DNA from 3 places in the Alkalihalobacillus pseudalcaliphilus genome. Region 1 is predicted to be linked to each of the others. Evidence: riboswitches for the same ligand, from Rfam matches in the RefSeq annotation. Region 1 holds a riboswitch; each other region holds the start of a gene.
The links. Region 1 has a riboswitch for thiamine pyrophosphate ahead of thiC (phosphomethylpyrimidine synthase ThiC). Riboswitches for the same ligand answer to the same signal wherever they lie in the genome.
Positions count from the first base shown of each region.

Region 2: it holds a riboswitch for thiamine pyrophosphate, as region 1 does, so the genes downstream of both, tenA (thiaminase II) here and thiC (phosphomethylpyrimidine synthase ThiC) in region 1, are expected to answer to the same signal.
Region 3: it holds a riboswitch for thiamine pyrophosphate, as region 1 does, so the genes downstream of both, thiT (energy-coupled thiamine transporter ThiT) here and thiC (phosphomethylpyrimidine synthase ThiC) in region 1, are expected to answer to the same signal.

Region 1 is NZ_JAQQWS010000001.1:214,484-220,466, forward strand. It holds gene PQ479_RS01075 (LysR family transcriptional regulator) at 1-186, opposite strand, end outside; gene PQ479_RS01080 (MFS transporter) at 303-872, shown strand; gene PQ479_RS01085 (MFS transporter) at 869-1,492, shown strand; gene PQ479_RS01090 (alpha/beta hydrolase) at 1,492-1,818, shown strand; gene PQ479_RS01095 (alpha/beta hydrolase) at 1,832-2,215, shown strand; gene thiC (phosphomethylpyrimidine synthase ThiC) at 2,647-4,413, opposite strand; TPP riboswitch at 4,546-4,660, opposite strand; gene PQ479_RS01105 (metallophosphoesterase family protein) at 4,845-5,393, shown strand; partial or broken gene PQ479_RS01110 (ClpX C4-type zinc finger protein) at 5,523-5,636, shown strand; gene PQ479_RS01115 (CGNR zinc finger domain-containing protein) at 5,896-5,983, shown strand, end outside.
Region 2 is NZ_JAQQWS010000001.1:971,110-977,092, forward strand. It holds gene PQ479_RS04770 (phosphatidylserine decarboxylase) at 1-522, opposite strand, end outside; gene pssA (CDP-diacylglycerol--serine O-phosphatidyltransferase) at 728-1,267, shown strand; gene PQ479_RS04780 (HU family DNA-binding protein) at 1,532-1,804, shown strand; TPP riboswitch at 2,051-2,156, shown strand; gene tenA (thiaminase II) at 2,278-2,952, shown strand; gene PQ479_RS04790 (peptidoglycan recognition protein family protein) at 3,020-4,240, opposite strand; gene PQ479_RS04795 (DNA polymerase IV) at 4,564-5,793, shown strand; partial or broken gene PQ479_RS21865 (YolD-like family protein) at 5,790-5,880, shown strand; partial or broken gene PQ479_RS04800 (YolD-like family protein) at 5,901-5,983, shown strand, end outside.
Region 3 is NZ_JAQQWS010000006.1:155,642-161,624, reverse strand. It holds gene PQ479_RS14055 (C40 family peptidase) at 1-2, shown strand, start outside; gene PQ479_RS14050 (glutathione peroxidase) at 226-708, shown strand; gene PQ479_RS14045 (nitric oxide synthase oxygenase) at 1,183-2,265, shown strand; gene PQ479_RS14040 (ABC-F family ATP-binding cassette domain-containing protein) at 2,347-4,245, shown strand; TPP riboswitch at 4,294-4,394, shown strand; gene thiT (energy-coupled thiamine transporter ThiT) at 4,472-5,020, shown strand; gene PQ479_RS14030 (hypothetical protein) at 5,127-5,983, opposite strand, start outside.

The DNA of each region.
Region 1 (5,983 bases):
CAAACCATACTTATTTAGCTTAATACGTCTATTATCACGTAAAAAAAGAGGTACCCCTAATTCTTCTTCAAGCTTAGAAATCGCTCGGCTTAGTGCAGGTTGTGTGATATTTAGCTCATGCGATGCTTTTGTTATATGCTCGTATTCGGCTACCTTCAAAAAATACTTAATATATTGCCATTCCATTAAATGAATCACCTCATAACAAAAAGTAATGAACTTTATACATATTATACATTAGAAATTATAAGGAGATAGCAATAATATAAGAAGAGGTACATCAAATAATCTTGGAGGTCAAAATGAAAGAAGTTACAAAAATACTAACGGCAATGGGTACAGGGGCATTTGTCATTTACACCAGTCTGTATTGGGTACAGCCGTTAATCATCTTTTTTTCAGAACGTTTTAATCAATCCCCTGCGTCAGCAAGCTTAGTTCTTTCTATGACTACTATCTCCATCGCTCTATCTCTCTATTTTGCTCCACTCATTTCAAATAGAATTGGAAGGAAACAGACGATGGTTTGGGCATTGTTATTAACTTCGTTACTTAATGCTATAAGTTTAGCCATCGATCATTTTTACTGGGTTTTGTTTATAAGGGCTCTTATTGGGATTTGTATTTCAGGTTTTTTAGCCTCAGTTATTACCTATTTAAAGGAAGAAATTGATAAAGGGATATTAGGAAAGGTTGTTGGCATTTACGTTGGGGGAACTGCATTAGGTGGTGTTTTAGCAAGGATTATTAGCAGTTCTTTAATAGAACAAGTCGATTTAAGTTCCCTTGCATTTATTATTGGAGTAATAACTCTAATGGCATCTATCGTGTTTTGGTTAGTCTCCCAAACTCAAAGAACTTCAGTAAGATGAACTATTCACTTAGAGACTTAAGAGTAGGATTTATAAGTTGCTTTTTTGATAAGAAAATACGTAGTATTTATTTGTGTACGTCTTTCACAATCGGTAACTATACAGCTATTTTGAACTATATTTCTTACCCTTTAACTGAACCACCATTTTCAATGAGTCAATCTTTAATAGGCTTCATATATGTTGCTACATTATCTGGAGTGTTTGGTTCCATTATCTTTGGTCGTTTTATCGGACAAATATTTGATATTTCCCTTTATAGAATTGCTTTATTTACTATATTTATAGGTGTCATTTTTACCGTTTCTAATTTTATTTGGCTCGTTATTGTGGGGTTACTTCTTGTTTCTTTTGGGTTATTTGCAAGCAATGCTATCGCAAGTAACTGGATTGCAAATAACTCACCTGAACAATATAAAACGGAAGCTAACTCTTTATATTCCATCTTTTACTATGTTGGGTCAAGTGTTATAGGATGGTTGAGTGGATATTTATTTTCATTTTTAGGATGGACTTTTTTTATGATACTAATAGGTTTTATTTTACTAATTTTAATACTCTTCATAGGAAATGTAAGGGAACATAATATCAATCATAAATTATTGGATGTGAATAGATAATGGTTAGAATTGTTCAACCTAAACCACTCTACCTTAAAGGTAAAAGTAAAGCCGTTTTATTACTACATTCTTTTACTAGCACGAATCGTGATGTAAAAAAATTGAGTCAGTTTCTAAATGAGCATGAGTTTAGTTGCTATGCTCCAATTTATAAAGGACATGGCATGGCACCAGAAGAATTGGCATTTACAGGTATTACCGATTGGTGGGAGAGCGTTGAAGAAGGATACAAATTTTTGAAAAATAAATATTCGGAAGTAGCTGTAATTGGTATATCATTAGGTGGAATTTTCGCTTTAAATGTTGGACAATGCCTTTCAACCTAATGGAATAATAGTAATGTCTGTACCATTTAAAAAGAGTATAGAGTCATTAGAAGATCGGTTTGTGATTTATGCAGAGGCGTATCAAAAGCTAATGAGAGAGCCTGTAGAAAACATTGATAGATTAAAAAAGGCATTTAAGTTATCCCTAATCACTTTTCAAACAAATATAGATTCAACTATGGAACAGTTAGATAAAATCTCAAAGCCTATTTTAATTATGTATGGTGAATTAGATGAAAAGCTTTATAAAGAGAGTGGATTAAGAATGGTAACAAGTTTAAATACAAAAACTGAGCTTAAAGGATATAAAAACTCACATCACTTAATGACATCAGGTAAGGATAGGGATTTGATACAAAAAGACATTCTTAATTTCTTGAATGGTTTAAAATGGTGAAAACAATAGATTCGTAATTCAACGTTAGTTGTTTTAAGTTTATTGAACTAACGGGGGCATTAGTAAAAGAAGAAAGGCTTCCACATATTAGACATATCTAATATGTAGAAGCCTTTAATTTTTCTATCTTTTTTAAAATTAGGTCTTGATAACGTTAAGCCACCCCATTGTTAGCTGATTTCCAACAACGGGAGTAGGGTTAGAGCATTGGGGTTTTGATTTTAAAGTAATTGATATGCTCCGTTCTTCACCAGTTCAAATTCACGATGTGCATACACTTTCTGCACTCTTGTATAGGCCCATTCCTAATATAAATATGAGTACAATTAAGTTGAAAAAGAGTGATTTTTTGGGTAAGTTCTTCGATTCTAGTTTCAAGTACTTTAATTTCATTTTTAATTGCCTGTACATCCTTCAAAAGCATCACCATCCTAGTTATAAATCTGACTACCGTTGTTACGAAACTCTTTGGCTTTTTCCTGCAGTCCTTTGTCAATAACATTTTCAAAGCTTTGATCCTGATTTTTGGCGAGAGTACGAATATCATGAGAGATACGCATACTACAGAATTTCGGCCCACACATAGAGCAGAAATGGGCGGTTTTCGCTCCTTCTGCAGGTAAAGTTTCATCATGGTATTCGAGGGCACGCTCCGGGTCTAGTGAAAGATTAAACTGATCTCGCCAGCGAAATTCAAATCTTGCTTTTGAAAGGGCATCATCTCGTTTTTGAGCACTGGGATGACCTTTGGCAAGATCGGCGGCATGTGCGGCAATTTTGTAGGAGATTACACCCGTTCGAACGTCTTCTTTGTTTGGTAAACCGAGATGTTCTTTAGGCGTAACATAGCATAGCATGGCTGTTCCAAACCAACCTATCATCGCCGCACCGATGGCTGAAGTAATGTGATCGTATCCTGGTGCAATATCGGTAGTCAGTGGTCCAAGAGTATAAAAGGGAGCCTCATCACAGACCTCCATTTGCTTATCGACATTTTCTTTAATCATGTGCATAGGGACATGTCCTGGCCCTTCAACCATAACTTGGACATCATGCTTCCAAGCTAGCTTCGTTAGCTCGCCTAGTGTTTCTAGCTCTGCGAATTGTGCTTCATCATTTGCATCCTTGATAGAGCCAGGCCGAAGACCATCACCAAGAGAAAAGCAAATATCATAAGTTTTCATAATTTCGCAAATTTCTTCGAAGTGAGTATAGAGAAAATTTTCTGTATGATGAGCAAGGCACCACTGAGCCATGATGGAACCACCACGTGAGACAATTCCTGTTTGTCGTTTGGCCGTTAATGGGATATAACGCAAAAGTACACCTGCGTGAATGGTAAAGTAATCGACACCTTGTTCGGCCTGTTCAATTAACGTATCACGATAGACGTCCCAATTCAGCTCCTCAGCAACTCCATTGACTTTTTCTAAAGCTTGATAGATAGGAACAGTTCCCACTGGCACAGGGGAATTTCGGATAATCCATTCGCGAGTTGTATGAATATCCTTTCCTGTGGAAAGATCCATGATGTTATCTGCTCCCCAACGTGTAGCCCATGTCATCTTTTCCACCTCTTTTTCAATGGAAGAAGAGACGGCTGAATTGCCAATATTAGCATTGATTTTTACATGAAAATTACGCCCGATAATCATAGGCTCACTTTCGGGGTGATTAATATTAGCAGGAATAATCGCACGCCCCTCAGCAACTTCCTGACGAACAAAATCGGGATCCATCCCTTCACGAATAGCGATAAATTCCATCTCGGGAGTGATGATTCCTTTTCTTGCATAGTGAAGTTGCGTTACATTTCTATGCTTTTTTGCACGGAGCGGTTTTAAATTTAGCTGAGGAAAAGCTATAACATTAGATTTAGAAGAACTTGTTCGGTAGCCATTATCCTCGGGTTTAATAGTACGACCCGCATATTCCTCTACATCTCCTCGTTCGATAATCCAATTAAATCGTAGTCGAGGAAGTCCTTTTTGAATATCAATCGTTGCATTTTTATCCGTATATAAACCACTTGAATCATAGACACGCAGTGGAGGATTGGTCTCTTCCCCAAAAGCACCTGTTGTTGAGCTTTGTTCAATCTCCCTCATCGGTACTAAGAGATCCGAGCGACTTCCCTCCACATACACTTTTGTACTCCCAGAAAAACTTGACATCCATTCAACATTCACATCTTTCATAGAATATCTCTCCTTTTTTAATGTAATAAAAAGGACACATCTATCCCATTTTTAGCATGAAAAAGCCGAGTCTTTTAAAAGACCCGGCTAAGCTAGTATACATAAATAGACGGCATTTTTATGCCATCCCATTTTTGCAGACGCTAACTTCCCCACGCTGGTATGAGCCAGATCAGGTCCTGAGGGTTAAGAAACGTCATCGTGTTTCTCTCTCAGCCCAACTCAATGGACACCCCTAGTTTATTACTATTTAATTCATACATAGACTAGTTTAAACAATATCATGAAACTTGTAAAGAAGTTCCCCAAAAAACGGTCTCTTATAAGGAATTGAATAAAATGAGGAAATCGAAGTGGGGAAGATTCAAAAAAGGAAAAATTAGACAGTCTGTAGAATGGTTAATTTAAATATATAAGGAAGGTGAAAATAATTGAAATTAGCTGTTATTTATGATATTCATGGAAATTACCATGCTTTAGACGCGGTTTTTCGTGAGATCGAAAAAGAGAATATAGATAAAGTAATTGTAGGAGGCGACCTAGCGTGGGGTCCCCAGCCGAGGAAGGTCATAGATACACTCTTTATAAGGAAGGAAGATTTTATTTTTATAATGGGTAACAGTGATAGAGAGATATTCGAACAATATAGAAGTCAAAATAATTTAGGTGGTATGGTTGGCGAATTAAACCAATGGTGTATAGAACAACTTACGAAAGAGCAAATAGAATGGATGGGTACTTTTAAGTTTTCTCATGTAGAAGAAGGAGTACTTTTTATACATGGTTCGCCTAGAGAAGATATAGAGGCGATTCGGATTGATACCCCAGAAGAAGACGTTTATGAGATGGTTAAAGAAACAGAACAATCAACTATTATCTATGGTCACACTCACATTCAATTCAAGAGGAATATTTATTCAAAGAAAGTAATTAACGCTGGAAGTGTTGGACTTCAAAGCAGGGCTAAGGGGGCTTGTTGAATAGTATTAGATTTATGGATTCCTCCAATATAAGATTTAGCTAAATAGGATCTTATGGGAGGTACTATATGAGTATTGATTTTCATAGAAAAAGAATAAGAATAGCTACAAGCGTCTACTTGTTCATTCTGTCGAAAAGATAAAGAAGAAGTAGGAGAGTTAGCTTTAGGGCCAGGAGTTTCTATATGTGGCCATTGTTTAGAATTTGGTGCAGAAGTAATTAAATCTAATTCATTAAAATAGCTTGCTTATAAAAATTATGAAGGTGAAAATCCTTATTTTGGGTATTTATAAAAGGAGTTATTCAGTTATTGATTTTAAGGGCACTATTCGAAGTAAAGAATAAGTTATGACTTTCAACTAGTAAGTGAAGCAACCACCATATTTACCTTTTTTATAAATATGCGTTTGGAATGAATTTATAAGATTTTTATGTTTCTGTATGAGAGTCAATCAACCGGATCAAAAGGGTGGTAAAAGGGTTTGAGATAGATAATTTTGTTTGTGGCATAGAAATAGGGTATGCTCAGCATCAGACTTCCAGTGTGTTTTTGTTGATTACTCTCGTCCTGGTACTGGGAAATGGTGCT
Region 2 (5,983 bases), 760 kb from region 1:
TAATGGCTTTTTTCCATATTTTAATCCTGCATCATTGACAGGGTATGAACGTTTTCCTAGCTCCCATTGCTTTGTGATTTCTCCCGTAAGAGGACTATGTATACGATGATAATCTTTCGGACTTAAGTAGAGGACGATGTAGTGTCCATTCACATACTGCTGTGCTTTTTCTCTGTCTCCTAATAAATCAAGCAGTTGATACATTTGCCCTTTAACTTGAAACTCACTTTTAGGTGTCAATGTACCCAAGGAGGCTATTTTGGCGTCCACAGGACTAACAATACTTGTTTCCTTATCATCCACAGTACGAACCCCATTTTTTAATTTCCTCGTAAAGAAAGCATGTAGACTTTGATACTCTGTTATTGACTTTTCAGCTTCATGCATGTTAATTTGAAATGTTTTAGCAAACGCCGGTATAATGCGTTTACTTATTTTAGATTGAGCAAAACGCATGATTATCTTCGATTGAAAAGGTGAATTACTCAATTCAACAAATATCCTGAACAATTTTTGTTTCAACGACCTGTCCCCCATGTACCTGTAAATATTTTTGGCAATCTTTATCCTTTTAGTAGTGTAAACACCCTGTATATGATAAGATTATACTTTAATAGCGCATGTAAAAAAATGTACCATGATTTATTTTAATATGCGATTTTTTTGAAGGAAGTTTCATAAAGATATAGAACAACCTATGTGATTATTAACTCAAGGAGTGAAATGGATGTTGCTATTACAACGCCTTGACCATACGAAAAAGAAGTTAAAAGGACAAATTGCCAATATCCTGACTCTATTAAATCTTAGTTTAGGTGCATTTGCAATCCTTTTTACGATTCAAGATCAGCTACGACTCGCTTTACTGCTCATTACAATCGCTGCTGTTTTTGATCGTTTAGATGGTGCTGTTGCCCGTAAACTAAATAGTACGTCAGAGTTAGGAAAACAACTGGACTCATTATGCGATATGATTTCTTTTGGCGTAGCTCCAGCCTTATTAATTCATCAAGCGGTCTTATTTGAATTTGGTTTTGCAGGTGCATTTTTTGCGATTGTTTTTATTATTTGTGGTGCGATTCGATTAGCGAAGTTTAATATTACCGAATCTAATGGTTTCTTCTTTGGCCTCCCTATTACAGCTGCCGGTTGTATGTTAACCATTTTAACTCTTCTTGTCGCCTATATTCCGGAATATGTATTTATGCTTTTCACTTTAATCTTAGCTTTTCTTATGATTAGCCCTATGAAAATTCGAAAAATGTAATATGACTTTTTAAGAAGGATTCGTTCTTTATTCGACATTATCACTAAAATATACGAAGAAATGTCAAAAACGGTGAAAATATTGGCTTAATATGAATGATTTTCCTTCGAAAGGCTTGACAGTCATAGGCTTGGAGAGTAAATTGTAAGTGCAGGCTTTAAATCAAGGCAGATTAGCTTGCTATAATGCAGAAATAAGCTTTTGTTTTCTAAAATGATAGAAAATAAGTTTTTTCTAAACAAGGTATGAAAGGGAGTTTTTTTCATGAACAAAACAGACTTAATTAACGCAGTATCAGAGCAAGCAGACCTTTCTAAAAAGGATGCTTCTAAAGCAGTAGACGCAGTATTCGAAAGCATTACTTCAACATTAGTAGAAGGTGGCAAAGTTCAATTAGTTGGCTTTGGTAGTTTCGAAGTACGTGAGCGTTCTGCTCGTAAGGGTCGCAACCCTCAAACAGGTGCTGAAATTGAAATTCCAGCAACTAAGAACCCTGCATTCAAGCCAGGTAAGCAATTAAAAGACGCAGTAAACTAATTACACATATGTAATGAACATTAAATCGAAGCAAAGGATTAACCTCCTTGCTTCGATTTTTTATTTGAAACCGTATCAAGACCTCAGCCGCACATTTTATTTGCTCACTGCATAACCACCTCTTCGATTTACATAGTACCCTACTGCTCTTCCCACTTTTTTACCAACTATTTAGCTGAATGGTCAATCATTTTCATTGCTTGTATATGCATTATATGTTAATTTGAAAGGGATAAATGATATAAGTTCGTTCACTAGGGGTGCGTTTATTTGTGCTGAGAGAGGCTATGAGCCTTAACCCTTTTTACCTGAACTAGATAATACTAGCGGAGGGAAGTGGAAGTAGACAAAAGTATGCACGTTAGCGACGTGTACTTTTCTTACACTTGTTTACAACTCCTCTTCTTTTTAGAGGAGTTTATTTGCGTCGTCGTACGCTCTAGTGACTAGCGAACGAGGAGGATGATGAGAATATGAAATTTTCACAGCGCTTATATGAAGCAGCTAAGCCTATTTGGGAGAAGAGTCATTCACACCCATTCGTACAAGGAATTGGTGATGGAAGTCTCGACATTGAAAAGTTTAAATTTTTTATGTGTCAAGACTACATTTATTTAATCGATTACTCGCGGTTATTTGCTTTAGGTAGCTTAAAAGCTTCAGACTTAACGACTATGCAAGTTTTCGCTAAAATGCTACACGTAACATTAGACGAAGAAATGAGCTTACACAGAGCTTATGCGAAGCGTCTAGGCATATCTGAAGAAGAGCTTGAAGCGACAAAGCCAGCACCGACAACTTTAGCCTACAGCTCTTATATGCTAAACATTGCTCAACGCGGTTCACTAAAAGAACTATTAGCAGCCATTATGCCTTGTACATGGAGTTATTATGAAATTGGTTTGCGTTTAAGTGAAATTCCAGGTGCCCGTGAGCACGAATGGTATGGTGAGTGGATTAGAATGTATGAATCAGATGAATTTGGCGCTGTAGCACAGTGGCAAATTCAATTAATCGATGAATTAACTGCTTCTAGTACGGAAAAAGAATTACAGGAGTTAGAAGAAATTTTCCTCACGACGAGTCGTTTTGAATATATGTTCTGGGATATGTCCTTTGAGCAAACATCATGGCCTATGGAAGATTAACGTTTAATACGTACCGATCAAAAAAAGCTGTTCTAAGGGGATTTCCTTAGAACAGCTTTCATTATGATTAAGAAAATAACCGTCCCCATGTTACAGGGCCTACTTTGCCATCGACAGCTATTCTTTCCTTTCTTTGAAAATCTCGAACCGCTCGCTCCGTATTTGGTCCAAAAATGCCGTCTGCGGTTACCCCTATTTTCCTTTGAACAGCACGCACATCCTCGCCCCTCATATTAGGGCTTCTCAGTGTTAATAATCGTGTATATTTAGGCGTCGCTGGTTGCGCCGGCTTCGGATTATCAATCGCCGTCCATGTCTTTGGACCAACTATACCATCTGCGGTTAAGCCTTGAGCTCGCTGAAAGGTACGTACTCTTTGCTCGGTCGCCGGACCAAAAATACCGTCAGCAGTCGCTCCAGTTGCTCTTTGAACGACTCTAACATCATCGCCACGCATCATAGGTGTTGTATTTCTTAGTGTCCTTCTCTCGGTCCCTCCACCAGATGTCGGAGGTGGCACCGGTGGGGGTGCTGGCTGCTCTTCTAACGCGGCAAGTGCCCTTTCTAAAGCCTTAAAGGTTTGCTCTCCGACGATACCATCAACGGCAATCCCTTGTTTTTGTTGAAATGACCGAACCGCACTTTCTGTCTCTGCACCAAAATCCCCATCTGCTCCAAAACGTGGCAATACTTCACCTAACTTCAACAAGTCTTGCTGCAGTTGACGTACAGCATTACCCTTGCTCCCTCTTCTTAAAATAGTGGCCCCAATTTGTTCACCACCAACGTCAGGTCTAACAATCAAATCGACTTCCTGTGCTTGTCGCACCTGTCCTATAAAAGTTGACCAATCTTTCAAAAGAGTAGCTGGACAGTTTTTCCCCGTCCAATGTTGATGGGGAACTACTCGGTCAATCGGGATTTGATGGGCCCCCATCAAAAACCGAATTAATGTGATGGCATGTTCCCTTGCTTTAGCAAATTGACCATCGCTATTCACACAGATTTCTATACCAATAGACTCTCGATTTCCTTGACCTGTGCCCCCATCCCCTGCATGCCACCCAATCTCATTGGTTGGTAGGTGTTGGTAAATAATTTGTTCATCATCAACCGTATAATGCCAACTTACTGATGTGGATGGATTCTTTACATATGCAGCATGCATACGTGCATTTGCACCATTTCTTCTATTTGCGGTCTCATGGACAGTGATGAAGCGAGCATTCATCCTTGTACCAGGACGATTGCGATTACTTGTCGGGATAAAGTCCTGTCTAATTTCCATACTTATTCCTCCTTAACTAAAGATTTCCTGATATGATTACACATCGCCTTTGTCTTCATGACTTCAAGCGACCTACTAACACTGTATGTCTACTTCATAAAAAAGCTTAGGACAAACAGGAATTTTTTCGTTATTTACTAAATCGAAATCAATATCGTGAATGGGGAATGCTTTTGTATGTTTTGAAAAGACCTTTTCAATTATTTTCTTTATCTCCCTGCTGCAACCCTGTTATAAATTCCACTTTTTCTCATTGCATAACGAACATATTTTCGCATATAATACAAATACGAACATAAGTTCTATGAAAGGGAGGGGTTAAAATGAGGGTTATTTTTTTGATTGATATGCAATCCTTTTATGCATCGATCGAAAAGACACGCTACCCCGAGCAACGTGACAAACCACTTGTCGTATCGGGTGACCCAGCACGGCGTAGTGGCGTTATCCTCGCCGCCTGTCCGATTGCCAAATCCTACGGCATTCAAAACGCAGAACGCTTGTGGGAGGCCGAACAGAAGTGTAAAAATTTATTGATTGTACGCCCACGTATGCAGGACTATGTGGAAGCCTCAATCCAAATAACAGAAATTTTAAAGCAATATACAGACCTCGTCGAGCCATTTTCAATTGATGAACAGTTTTTAGATATCACAGGGAGTCAGCGGCTGTTTGGCACACCGCACCAAATCGCTCAAAAGATTCAAAAACACATTTGGGATCACATGCGTGTACGTGCTCGTATTGGTATCGGTGAGAACAAAGTGCTAGCAAAGATGGCTTGTGACTTATTCGCCAAAAAAAACAAAGATGGGATTTACTGGTTAAAGCAAGACCAACTCGAACAAACCCTATGGCCACTACCTATTGAAAAGCTTTACGGCATCGGTCGACAACGCCTTAAACATTTTCGCAATATGGGGATTCGTACGATTGGTCAATTTGCTCATACCCCCCTTGAGCACTTCAAGAAAAAATGGGGGATACCAGGTCACGTTCTTTGGATGACAGCCCACGGCATCGACTATTCGCCCGTCACCACACGTTCACATGATGGGCAAAAGGCAATTGGTCACGGTATGACTTTGCCACGTGATTATGACAATCTCACAGATATTCGAGTTGTTTTACTCGAACTTTGTGAAGAGGTATGTAGACGAGCACGCTCAAAGGGCGTTCAAGGTGAAACTGTGAGCCTCAGTATTTCTGGTGCAAGTTATGAGCTCCCACAAGGTTTCCACCGCCAACTTAAAATCGAGCAAGCGACCAATATAACCTTAGAACTTTTCCACGCCGCTTGCCAGCTATTAGAGCGCTTTTGGCAGAACTATCCGATTCGTCGCCTAGCCGTCTCGCTCTCGTCTCTTTCAAGCGATCAAGAAATTCAATTAAGCCTTTTCGAACAAAATCGCGATCGGTTGTTAAAAATCGGGTATACCATGGACAAAATCAACAATCGTTACGGAAAAACGACATTAATGCGTGCAACCTCGTTTCTCTCTGCAAGCCAAGCAAAGGATCGAGCCGCTAAAATTGGAGGACATTACCGATGAGTGAACATTTAAAGAGAGGTAATTTATTATGGGAAGGAAGCCGAATGTTTTTACCTGAGCATAAAGAAGCCTTACTTGAGCTAAAAGAAAAAGAGAAGCGACAAGTAAAGCCTGAACTTGATGATCAAGCCTATCACGAAATGGGGATGTACCTTTTAACCGCTCTTAACTATACAATGCCTGTACGTAT
Region 3 (5,983 bases), on a different contig from region 1:
AATAGCTTATTCATAAAGGCTTACTTTCAATTAAGAGAGTAAGTCTTTTTTTGATTCTTTAATAAGTGATAACTGAGTATGTAAAAGCATTTTGTTGTTTCATGTATACCCGTGGAATGATGTTTTAAACATGAAGTTTTTATATGTTCAATAGCGAGAAAACTCGAAATGATCACCAAGAATAGGTATAATGGGTATAACTTATTGATGGGAGGAAGAGCTAAAATGGCCAATGTTTTTGATTTTACCGTACAAGCTCCAAATGGAGAAGAGGTCGCTCTAGAGCAATATAAAGGAAAGGTACTTTTGATTGTTAACACGGCAACAAAATGTGGGTTAACACCGCAGTTTAAAGGTCTTGAGCATTTGTATCAATCCTATAAAGAAAAGGGATTAGTTGTACTAGGCTTTCCATGTAACCAATTTATGAACCAGGAGCCACTATCAAATGATGAGATGGTAGAAGCTTGTCAATTAAATCATGGTGTTAGTTTCCCGTTACTTGCCAAAATAAAAGTAAATGGCTCGGAGGCAGAACCTTTATATAAACACTTAAAAAAGGAGCAAAAAGGTGTCTTAAGCTCAGAAGTTAAATGGAATTTCACCAAATTCCTAATAAATAAAAAGGGCGAAGTAGTAGAACGTTACTCACCTCAAACTGAGCCAGAAAAGCTAGAAGCAAAAATCCAAGAATTATTAAAGGGCTAAAATAAATAATCAAATGCCCACAACAAAAAAAGAAGATGTTTGATACATTACTTGATAGCTTTTGGTTAAATGAGTTTTTACATCTGCCATTAAGTTAAGGTTGATGGATGAACGTTGAAACCGAGAACTAGTAGCGGTAATTAAGGCTTCGCACATGAGGTTTAGTTAATTTTCATACAAAACCCACATGGCGAAGCCCCGTTCACTTCGCCACCAACAAACACGAAAGTGGCATTTGCCTTTAACTGGTGTCTGTTCATCCACTTTGTTTTTGTTGTTGTTATTGTTTTTATTTTAATTGATGTTAGTACCCGGCGGAGCATAATTTTCGGTACGGGAAGTAGAACTCCGCACCTAATCAGTAGTATCACTTTCATACAAAATATTAGAGTTGTAACGGACTAAAGCGACTGACAAGTTCGGCAGCTCTGAATTTGTTTAGAACTTTAATTTAAGAAAAAAGGAGGGATGACCATGTATTCCAAAAAAGGACTGTTAGAAGAAGCAGAGACTTTTTTACATAGCTGTTATCAAGAATTATCCTTTCAATCCAAAGTACTCAATGACAGATTAAGCGAAGTACAGCAACAAATACATCAAGAAGGAACATATACACATACATACGAAGAGTTAGCACATGGAGCAAAAATGGCCTGGCGAAACAGTAATAAATGTATTGGTCGGTTATTTTGGGATTCCATGCAAGTGCGTGATGCAAGAGATGCGGTATCTATCGAAACAGTATTTGCTGAAATATGGGAACATATTAAAAGCGCAACAAATAACGGGAAAATCTTGCCGACGATAACGGTTTTCCAACCGGAAACAAGTAGACATTCTATCAAAATCTTAAATCACCAACTTTTTCGATATGCAGGATATGAAACAGAACTTGGCATAATTGGAGACCCAGCCTCTATAGAATTGACAAAAGTTTGTTTAGAGTTAGGTTGGCAAGGGAAACAACAACCATTTGAATTATTGCCTATTGTTGTTCAAATAAGTGATAAGCTATATTTTAGAGAGATTCCCGAAGGTTTAGTTCTTGAAGTTCCGATTGAACACCCGACCAATCCATTATTCGAAGAGTTGCAATTGAAATGGTATGCTGTACCTATCATTTCTGATATGGTATTAGAGATAGGTGGTATTCGTTATCCATGTGCACCCTTTAATGGTTGGTATATGGGTACAGAGATTGCCGCACGAAATTTTGCTGATCCATGTCGATATGATCAATTAAGTCGTGTTGCTGAATTATTTCATTTGGATCAAAGTAGAGAAAGTCATTTGTGGCGCGATGAAGCATTAGTTGAATTAAATAAAGCTGTTCTATTTTCCTATAAAAAATTTGGAGTAAGTATTGTTGACCATCATACTGCAGCTAAACAGTTTAAACGATTTGAAGAAAGGGAAGCGAAAGCAAACCGTGAGTTAACCGGTGATTGGACTTGGCTCATTCCACCTCTATCGCCAGCGACAACTCATATCTTTCACCAACAATACAAAAATAAAATCGTCAATCCAAACTACTACCGGGAAGACGAACTTGTGTGAGCAATGACGAGCTAACTTCACGGCACAAACTATCGCCCATAAGTAACTTTCATACAAAAGATACACTAAAGGATGAAGAACATGAGTATATTACATGTAGAAGGATTAACAAAATCCTATGGAGACAAAGTACTGTTTGAAAATATATCATTTACACTTGATGAGCAACAACGAATTGGCCTTATTGGACTTAATGGCACTGGGAAATCCTCACTCTTAAAAGCTATTGCACAGCTTGAACAAGCTGACAAAGGAGAGTTTAAACACGCAAATGATTTTAAAGTCGAATATTTAGCTCAGCAGCCAGAACTTGATAGTCAACTAACGGTTCTAGAACAAATTTATTATGGGGATGCTCCTATTATGGTCACCCTTAGAAAGTATGAACAAGCCTTGATTAATTTAGAGGCACAAGAAAATGAAAAAAACTTGTCTGCTTTAATGAAACAACAGCAAAAAATGGATGAACTAGAGGCATGGGAAGCGAATACGATAGCTAAAACAGTCTTATCAAAATTAGGTATTCACAATTTTGATCAAAAGGTAAGTCAACTTTCTGGAGGTCAAAAGAAACGAGTAGCTATAGCCAAAGCCCTCATAAACCAGGTAGATTTATTGTTGCTAGATGAACCAACAAACCATTTAGATAATAATACGATAGAGTGGCTAGAAGGGTTTTTGGGTCAATACAAAGGTACTTTTATCGTCATTACACATGACCGCTATTTCTTAAATCGTGTCACGAACCAAATTTTTGAGCTCGATCATGGACGTTTGTTCCGGTATGAAGGCAATTATGAGGTCTATCTAGAAAAAAAAGCAGAGCGCGAAACATTAGAAGTACAGCATGAGGCAAAAAGACAAAATATATTAAGGTGCGAGTTAGCATGGCTACGGCGAGGAGCGAAGGCAAGAACAACGAAACAAAAAGCTAGAATAGACCGAGTACATGATTTGAAAGAGCAAGGCTTTAAAAGAGAGCAACGTGATTTTGATTTTTCTATCGGTTCTAAACGTTTAGGAAAAGATGTCATTGAACTTAAGTCAATTAGTTATGCAATTGATCAAAAGCAGCTATTATCTAACTTTGATTACTTACTAGTAAAAGGACAACGTTTAGGGATTATCGGTCCTAATGGTAGCGGGAAATCAACTTTATTAAATATAATGGCTGATAGACGTAAGATCAATTCAGGCGAAGTTATAGTTGGTGAAACCGTCGATATCGGTTATTATACACAGGAAGATGAAGAGATTAATGGAGAGCTAAAAGTCATTGAATATATTAAACAAGTAGCTGAAATTGTCTATACAAAGGATGGAACGATTATAACAGCAGAGCAAATGCTTGAACGCTTTTTGTTTCCACGTTCCATGCAATGGACGTATATTCACCGTCTATCAGGTGGGGAGAAGAGACGCCTGTATCTACTTAGAGTTTTAATGGGAGAACCGAATGTGCTCTTTTTAGATGAACCTACAAATGATTTAGATACGGAAACATTATCTGTTTTAGAAGATTATTTAGACCAATTTCCAGGTGTTGTTGTAACGGTATCCCATGATCGATATTTTTTAGACCGAGTTGTTGATCAACTTCTAGTCTTTGATGGTCATGGTCATGTTTCATCATTCTATGGAACCTATAGTGATTATTTAGAAAAAACGGATGTAGAGAAACAACAAGTTATCGAGGAAAAAAAACAAGTATCCAAAGCTATTGAGGTAGATTTGAAGAAAACGAAAAAGAAGCTTTCCTATAACGAACAAAAAGAGTGGGAAACCATTGAAGGTAAAATTGAGTCGCTAGAAACAGAGCTGCTGGAAATTGAGCAAAAAATTGCTGTGGCTGGTAGTGATTACACGGTGATTGCGGATTTATTAGAGGAGCAAAAACAAAAAAACGAACAGCTTGAAGCAGCGATGGAGCGGTGGGAGCAGTTATCAATACTTATTGAGGAAATCAATGCTAATTCTTAATAAAGGCTGTTCGTCTAACGGAAATTATGTTACAATGTAAAAAAATATAAGAACCACTAGGGGTGTCTTTTGACTGAGAGAGGCGAATGCCTTAACTCTTAGAACCTGATCTAGTTTAAACTAGCGTAGGGAAGTGGTAGACGGATTTTGTTAATTAAGTATGCCTTAATACGTTTATGACAAATGACATCTCCTTGTGGTTAATTAAAGAGGGGATGTTTTTATTTTGGATAGAAAAAGATTATATCTCATGATTGAGATTGCGATTATGGCAGGTTTGGCAACGGCCTTAAGTTTTGTAAAAATCAACGCCTTATGGGCAAATGGTGGGTCCATATCTTTTGAGATGATTCCGCTATTTTTAGTGGCATTTCGCCATGGTTGGAAGGTAGGGGTGTTAACGGGGTTAATAGCTGGTTTTACTGGTTTATTATCGGGAGCTAGTATTTTCCATCCGATTCAATTTGTATTAGATTATCCAGTTGCTTTTGCATTAATTGGTCTTGCAGGTGTATTTGTAAGGAAGAGGCAAGTTCCTAATTTATCTGTTATTGTGTTAGGAATATTACTAGGGACATTATTACGATTCATGGCACATTTCACTTCAGGTGTCGTTTATTTTGCAGAATTCACACCAGATGGCTGGAATGACTATATTTACTCAGCTGCATATAATGCTTCTTATCTTGTCCCACAAATGATTATTACACTCATTCCACTTTTAATCATCTCAAAGAATTATCCACAGTTTTTTAAAGTAAAACCAACTTTATAAAAGCAAAAGGCTCGTAAGTGATTGAATTCAACCGCTTACGAGCTTTTTTTATGCATAGACATGACATCTTGCTTAAATACTTTAAGAGAAAAATCAATGATTGTATTTATTTTTCGATAAAACCAAATGGTCGGAAGATTGCTTTTGTGCCAATATATTCCCAAATGATTGTGTTATCTGTAGAGCTGCCGTTATCATGTCTAGGACCCAAGTCGCCACTTATTCCAGCTTTTATGCATTTGTATATTTGGTTTTGATAAAAAATAATATCGTTCATCTCATAGGAATGGTTAGGGTGCCATTCTTTTTGACTAGCAATTCCTGATTTTATACAAACCCAACCGACATAACCTCCAGGCATCGGATTTGCATGATAAATGATATCAGTAATTTGAAAGCTACCTGAGAATGGTTCGACAGGACTATGTGTAACAGGATCATAGGTAATTAAAAGGCGTTCAGGATTTGGAGGGTGGAAACCTATAAGATCGTTATTAGAGAAAATAAATGCTATTAAGCTTTTTTGATGATTATAAAGGGGAAGAGCGATTGTTGGCTGAGCACTTGAATTTTTAATGGTACAATGTTTAAAAGCAACTTTCAAAACGGATGGCACTACGGTAAAGTTTGTTCGAATAAGAGATTGGAAAGTAGGGTTTTCGATGTTTATGTGAGAGTTTTTTATTTCTACGATACCGAAGCCTTTCTCTCTATTAATGTCAGTAACGAGTAGTTGATTAATGGAAACTAATTTAAAATCACATTTATTCACAAAGATATTCGGATGCTCATTTTCGGAATTAATATTACCAATATTTAATCCACTATTTATGAAGGAACTGTTAGATACAGTAACTATCCGTTGTTTTTGGTTATAGATATGGTTTTTTATTTGACATTCCTCAAAGGTTGCGTGGTTAAAAGCGACTTTTTCTACTAAACTTCTACTTTGACGTGTTGAAC